2 regions of the Microbacterium sp. CCNWLW41 genome follow, and region 1 is predicted to be linked to the other one. Evidence: riboswitches for the same ligand, from Rfam matches in the RefSeq annotation. Region 1 holds a riboswitch; the other holds the start of a gene.
What was found. A riboswitch is a leader RNA that binds a small molecule or an ion and turns the genes downstream of it on or off. The one in region 1 is predicted to bind ZMP and ZTP.
Positions count from the first base shown of each region.

Region 2: it holds a riboswitch for ZMP and ZTP, as region 1 does, so the genes downstream of both, glyA (serine hydroxymethyltransferase) here and glyA (serine hydroxymethyltransferase) in region 1, are expected to answer to the same signal.

Region 1 covers NZ_JBAOJP010000008.1:6,815-10,015, reverse strand. Annotated here, with positions in the region: gene V6R91_RS24705 (bifunctional methylenetetrahydrofolate dehydrogenase/methenyltetrahydrofolate cyclohydrolase) at 1-202, opposite strand, end outside; gene glyA (serine hydroxymethyltransferase) at 199-1,473, opposite strand; ZMP/ZTP riboswitch at 1,541-1,623, opposite strand; gene V6R91_RS24695 (beta-N-acetylhexosaminidase) at 1,929-3,201, shown strand, end outside.
Region 2 covers NZ_JBAOJP010000011.1:3,971-7,171, forward strand. Annotated here, with positions in the region: gene V6R91_RS29940 (family 20 glycosylhydrolase) at 1-1,201, opposite strand, end outside; ZMP/ZTP riboswitch at 1,260-1,344, shown strand; gene glyA (serine hydroxymethyltransferase) at 1,383-2,657, shown strand; gene V6R91_RS29950 (bifunctional methylenetetrahydrofolate dehydrogenase/methenyltetrahydrofolate cyclohydrolase) at 2,757-3,201, shown strand, end outside.

The DNA of each region.
Region 1 (3,201 bases):
CGCGCTGGATCGAGTTCATCCCGACCGCCTCGGACTGGCGGTGCTTCATGCCGACGTAGAGCTGCGACGCCGGGTCGGCGCCGACGAGGACCGTCGCGATCCCCGGGGTGACGCCCTTCGCCTTCAGCGCGGCGACGCGCTCGGTCAGCTCGGCCTTGATGGCGGCCGCCGCCGCCTTGCCGTCGAGGACCCTCGCGGTCACTGCTGCAGGTCCGGGTAGAGCGGGAAGGCCGATGCCAGCGCGTCGACACGGGCTCGCAGCGCATCCAGGTCGGCACCGGGCTGCAGAGCCCGGGCGATGACGTCGGCGACCTCGGTGAACTCGGCGTCGCCGAAACCGCGGGTGGCGAGCGCCGGGGTGCCGATGCGCAGGCCCGACGTGACCATCGGCGGACGCGGGTCGTTCGGCACGGCGTTGCGGTTGACGGTGATGTGGATCTCGTGGAGCAGGTCCTCGGCCTGCTTGCCGTCGATCTCGGCATCGCGCAGGTCGACGAGCACGAGGTGCACGTCCGTGCCCCCCGAGCGCACGGAGATGCCGGCGTCCTTCACATCCTGCTGCGAGAGGCGGTCGGCGATGATCGCCGCACCGCGCAGCACGCGCTCCTGGCGCTCGGTGAACTCCGGGGTGCCTGCGATCTTGAACGCGGTCGCCTTGGCGGCGATCACGTGCATGAGCGGGCCACCCTGCTGGCCGGGGAAGACGGCCGAGTTGATCTTCTTCGCGATGTCGGCGTCGTTGGTGAGGATGAAGCCCGAGCGGGGGCCGCCGATCGTCTTGTGCACGGTCGACGAGACGACGTGGGCGTGCGGCACCGGGTTCGGGTGCAGGCCGGCGGCGACGAGACCGGCGAAGTGCGCCATGTCGACCCAGAGGAGGGCCCCGACCTCGTCGGCGATCGCGCGGAACGCGGCGAAGTCGAGGGTGCGGGGGTAGGCCGACCAACCGGCGATGATGACCTTCGGCTTGTGCTCGATGGCGAGGCGCCGCACCTCGTCCATGTCGATGGTCGAGGTCTCGGGGTTCACGCCGTAGGCGACGATGTCGTACAGCCGGCCCGAGAAGTTGATCTTCATGCCGTGGGTCAGGTGACCGCCCTGGTCGAGCGAGAGGCCGAGCAGGGTGTCGCCGGGGCGGGCGATGGCGTGCAGCACGGCCGCGTTCGCGGTGGCGCCCGAGTGCGGCTGGACGTTGGCGAACTCGGCGCCGAACAGTGCCTTAGCGCGGGCGATCGCGAGCTCCTCGGCGACGTCGACCTCCTCGCAGCCGCCGTAGTAGCGACGGCCCGGGTAGCCCTCGGCGTACTTGTTGGTCAGCACCGAGCCCTGCGACTGCAGCACCGAGACGGGCACGAAGTTCTCGGACGCGATCATCTCGAGGAAGGTCTGCTGACGCTTCAGCTCGCGGTCCAGGACCTCGGCGATCTCGGGATCGACCTCGGAAAGGGGGGCGTTGAAGGACGAGTCGGTCATGGCGTTCTCCTTTGATGACGGATCGGTCGGTTGGTGAGCGCCCGCGGGAGCGGACGTGTCGGAACACCTCATCGGCCCAGGCGCGCGGTCGAATCCGTAACGGTCGCTCCCCGGTGGTGCCCCACCCAGACGCCAGTCGCGACGCTCACGAGCATAGCGGAACGCCCCGAGACCGCCGCCGCTCTCGCCGACAATCCGCACATGCCGTTCCGACGGACGGAGGAGGACCGCCTCTTTCGATCGCCCCGCCCCCGATCTGCACATGTTGCGCCGATCTGCACACCAACCGGCGTCCATCCATGTGCACATCGGGATCCGATGTGCAGATCGGGGCGATGTGCAGATCCGGTCCGCCGGCTGTGCAGATCGGGCGCGTCGGCCATCCGCGCACCCTCCGCCCGTCACGGTCGGGATTGGCACTCGCTTCGACACCGGCCGCGGGGTAGGTTTTGTTCATGGTCTTGCCTGATCCGCTGCCCCTGGTCCCCTACCCGTCCGTCGTCCAGCGAGGAGACGGCGTCGTGGCCTTCGATCCCGCCCGCATCACCGGTGACGCCGCGGCGGTGGAGCTGTTGCGCGCTGACCTGCGGGCGTACACGGACCTCGCCCCTCGCCACGGCGAGAGCGCCGCCGGCGACGTCGTCCTCGCGATCGACCCCGCGGTGTCGTCACCGGAGGGTTACGTCCTGTCGGTGACCGACGGCGTCCGGGTCATCGGACACGACGCCGCGGGCCTCTTCTTCGGGACGCGCACCCTGCTCCAGCTGCTGCAGGAGACGGACGAGGGCTGGGTCGTCCCGGTCGTCGAGATCGAGGACTCCCCGCGCTTCGGCTACCGCGGCGTGATGCTGGACGTCGCCCGCCACTTCTTCGGCGTCGAGGACGTCGAGCGCTACATCGACCGGGCCGTCCGCCTGAAGTACAACGCGCTGCATCTGCACCTCACCGACGATCAGGGCTGGCGGATCCACATCGACTCCTGGCCGCTGCTGACCGAACGGGCGGCCACGACGTCGGCGGGCGGGGACCCGGGCGGCTTCTACACGAAGGACGACTACCGCCGGATCGTCGAGTACGCCGCGGCACGTCACATGATCGTCGTGCCCGAGATCGACCTGCCCGGACACACGCACGCGATCGGCGTCGCCTATCCCGAGCTCGTCGAGGCCCCCGTGATGAACGACGGCCTGCTCGCCGACTCGGAACGGCTCGGCCAGCCCCTGCCCGTCGCGGGCGAGCCCTACCTCGGCTGGGGAGTCGGGCACTCCTCGGTCCGCATCCGCGAGGAGCGGACCTACGGCTTCGTGCGCGACGTCCTCACGGAGCTCGCCGAGATCACCCCCGGCCCGTACCTGCACATCGGCGGGGACGAGTCCCTCGGCACCTCCGCGGAGGACTTCGCCTACTTCGTCGAGCGGGCCACCGCCCTCGTCGTGGAGACCGGGAAGACCCCGGTCGCCTGGCACGAGGTCGGCGCCGCCGCCGGCATCGCCGAGGGCACGGTCGGTCAGTACTGGGGGAACACCACCCCGCGCGGGACGCACGCGGAGGAGGCGGCGCACTTCGTCGAGCGCGGCGGCGCGCTGATCATGTCCCCGTCCAACGTGACCTATCTCGACATGAAGTACGCCCCCGACTTCCCCCTCGGGCTCGACTGGGCCGGACTCATCGACCTGCGGACGGCCTACTCGTGGGAGCCCACCGCGATCGTCCCCGGCATCCCCGACA
Region 2 (3,201 bases), on a different contig from region 1:
TCAGCCCGAGCGCGGGACCGGACGGGTACTTCATGTCGAGGTAGATCGCGTCGGCGGGGGAGAGGATGAGCCCGCCGCCGTTGTCGACGAACGCCCTCGCCTTCTCGCCGGAATCGCCCTGCGGCCTCACGAAGCCCCAGTACTGGCCGATCGTCGTGTCCGCGATGTCCTTCGCGGCGCCCGCCTCGTGCCACGCGACCGGCGTCTTGCCGAGGTCGGCGATGATCGCGCTGACGCGGGTGACGAACTCGTCGAAGTCCGCGGCGCTGGTCGACAGCGATTCGTCGCCCCCGAAGTGGAGATAGGGCCCGGGCGTCATGGCCGTCAGCTCGCCGAAGACGTCGGCCACGAAGTCGTAGGTCGCCTCCTCGTGGATCTTCAGCGAGGAGAACCCCACCGCCATGCCGTCGTACGGCACGCCGGCGACGGGCGCGTCGCCGCCGTACTCGGCGAGCGTCTCGAGGATGTGGTCGCCGACCACCGGCTCCTCCGCCAGCTCGGGGTACGCGAGCCCGACCGCGTGGGTGTGACCGGGCATGTCGATCTCGGGCACGACGATCATGTGCCGCGACGCGGCGTACCGGACGATGTCGCGGTAGTCGTCCTTCGTGTAGAACCCGCCCGGGTCGCCGCCGACCGAGCCGGCGCTCGCACGCTCCACGAGCTCGGGACGCGAGTCGAGCTGGATGCGCCACGCCTGGTCGTCGGTCAGATGGAGGTGGAGCGCGTTCATCTTCAGCGAGGCGGCGCGGTCGATGCAGCCCTTCACCGCCTCGACGGGGTGGAAGTGCCGGGCGACGTCGAGCATCAGCCCGCGGTAGGCGAACCGCGGTGCGTCGTCGATGCTCACGGCGGGCAGGCTCCAGCCCGCCCCGTCGCGTGCGATCAGCTGCCCGAGGGTCTGCACGCCGTAGAACAGTCCGGCCGCGTCGGCTCCGGTGACGACGACGGATGCCTCCGCCACGTCGATCCGGTAGGACTCCGGCGCGCCGCCCGGCGTCACGCGCAGCTCGACGTCGGCGGCGCCCTCGGCGGCGCCCAGGCTCAGCCCGGTCCGCGCCAGGACGATGGCGGCGAGGGCGGCCGTGGCATCCGCGTCCCCCGCCAGCGAGGTGGTCTCGGAGAGCCGGAAGGGCGCACCGCTGCCCGCCTCGATCGACGACGGTGCAGGGACGACGGCGGGAAGCGACGCGGCATGCATGTAAAGAGTCCTAACAAATCGGTCGGGCATCAGCCTAGCGGTTCGTCTTCGGTTATGCTCGGGATGTCGCGACTGGCGTTGAGGTGGGCCACCACCGGGGAGCGACCGACTACGGCATTCGACCGCACGCCTGGGCCGATGTGGGACACCCCTATCTGGAAGCCGTGAGTCAGGAGATCGCATGACCGATCAGTTCTTCAACGCCCCGCTCGCCGAGGTCGATCCCGAGATCGCCCAGGTGCTCGACCGCGAGCTGGACCGGCAGCGCGGATTCCTCGAGATGATCGCGTCCGAGAACTTCGTCCCCGTGTCGGTCCTGCAGTCTCAGGGCTCGGTGCTGACGAACAAGTACGCCGAGGGCTATCCCGGCCGCCGCTACTACGGCGGCTGCGAGGAGGTCGACGTCGCGGAGGAGCTTGCGATCCACCGCGCGAAGAAGCTCTTCGGCGCCGAGTTCGCCAACGTGCAGCCCCATTCGGGCGCCACCGCGAACGCCGCGGTGCTCCACGCGATCGCGCGCCCCGGCGACACGCTGCTCGGTCTGTCGCTCGACCAGGGCGGCCACCTCACGCACGGCATGAAGATCAACTTCTCGGGCCGGCTGTACAACATCGTCGCGTACGGCGTCGACCCCGAGACCTCGACCATCGACATGGACGAGGTCGCCCGGCTGGCGCGCGAGCACCGGCCGAAGGTGATCATCGCCGGCTGGTCGGCCTACCCCCGTCAGCTGGACTTCGCGCGCTTCCGCGCGATCGCCGACGAGGTCGGCGCCATGTTGTGGGTCGACATGGCGCACTTCGCGGGCCTCGTCGCGGCGGGCGTGCACCCGAACCCCGTGCCCCACGCGCACGTCGTGTCCTCGACGGTGCACAAGACCATCGGCGGCCCGCGCTCGGGTTTCATCCTCACCAACGACGCCGAGATCGCCAAGAAGATCAACACCGCGGTCTTCCCTGGCCAGCAGGGCGGCCCGCTCATGCACGTGATCGCGGCCAAGGCCACCGCGTTCAAGCTCGCGGCCACGCCCGAGTTCAAGGAGCGGCAGGAGCGCGTCCTGCGCGGCGCCCGCATCATCGCCGAGCGCCTGTCGCAGCAGGACGTGAAGGATGCCGGCATCACGGTGCGCTCCGGCGGCACCGACGTGCACCTCGTGCTGGTCGACCTGCGCAACGCCGAACTCGACGGCAAGCAGGCCGAGGACCGCCTCCACGAGATCCGCATCACCGTCAACCGCAATGCGGTTCCCAACGACCCCCGCCCCCCGATGGTCACGTCCGGTCTGCGCATCGGCACGCCGGCGCTCGCCACGCGCGGGTTCGGCGACGCCGAGTTCACCGAGGTCGCCGACGTCATCGCCCTCGCCCTCCAGCCGGGCGCCGACCTCGAGGAGCTGCGCCTGCGGGTGTCGGCCCTGACCGCCGCGTTCCCGCTGTACCCCGACTTCCGCCATTGAGCGGAAGCGGGCGCCGCAGCGGGGGCGCTCGTCTGGTATCACTATCGAGATAGGGATTTCGGATGCCGCGGGCGCGGCATCCGTCGACGGAGGCACGACATGACGGCACAGAAGCTCGACGGCAAGGCGGCCGCGGCCGAGATCAAGGACGAGCTGCGCGGGCGCATCGCCGCGCTGAAGGAGAAGGGCATCACGCCGGGCATCGCGACCGTGCTCGTCGGCGCCGACCCCGCGTCGCAGCTGTACGTGGGGATGAAGCACCGCGAGTCCGAGGCGATCGGGATGAACTCCATCCAGCGGGAGCTTCCGGCCGACGCCACGCAGGAGCAGGTGGAGGCGCTGATCGACGAGCTCAACGCCGATCCGGAGTGCCACGGCTACATCGTGCAGCTGCCGCTGCCGAAGCACCTCGACACCGACGCGATCCTGGAGCGCATCGATCCGGCCAAGGACGCCGACGGCCTGCATCCGACGAACCTCGGACGCCTCGTGCTCAACGTCAACGCGCCGATCACGACGCCGCTGCCGTGCACGCCCCGCGGCG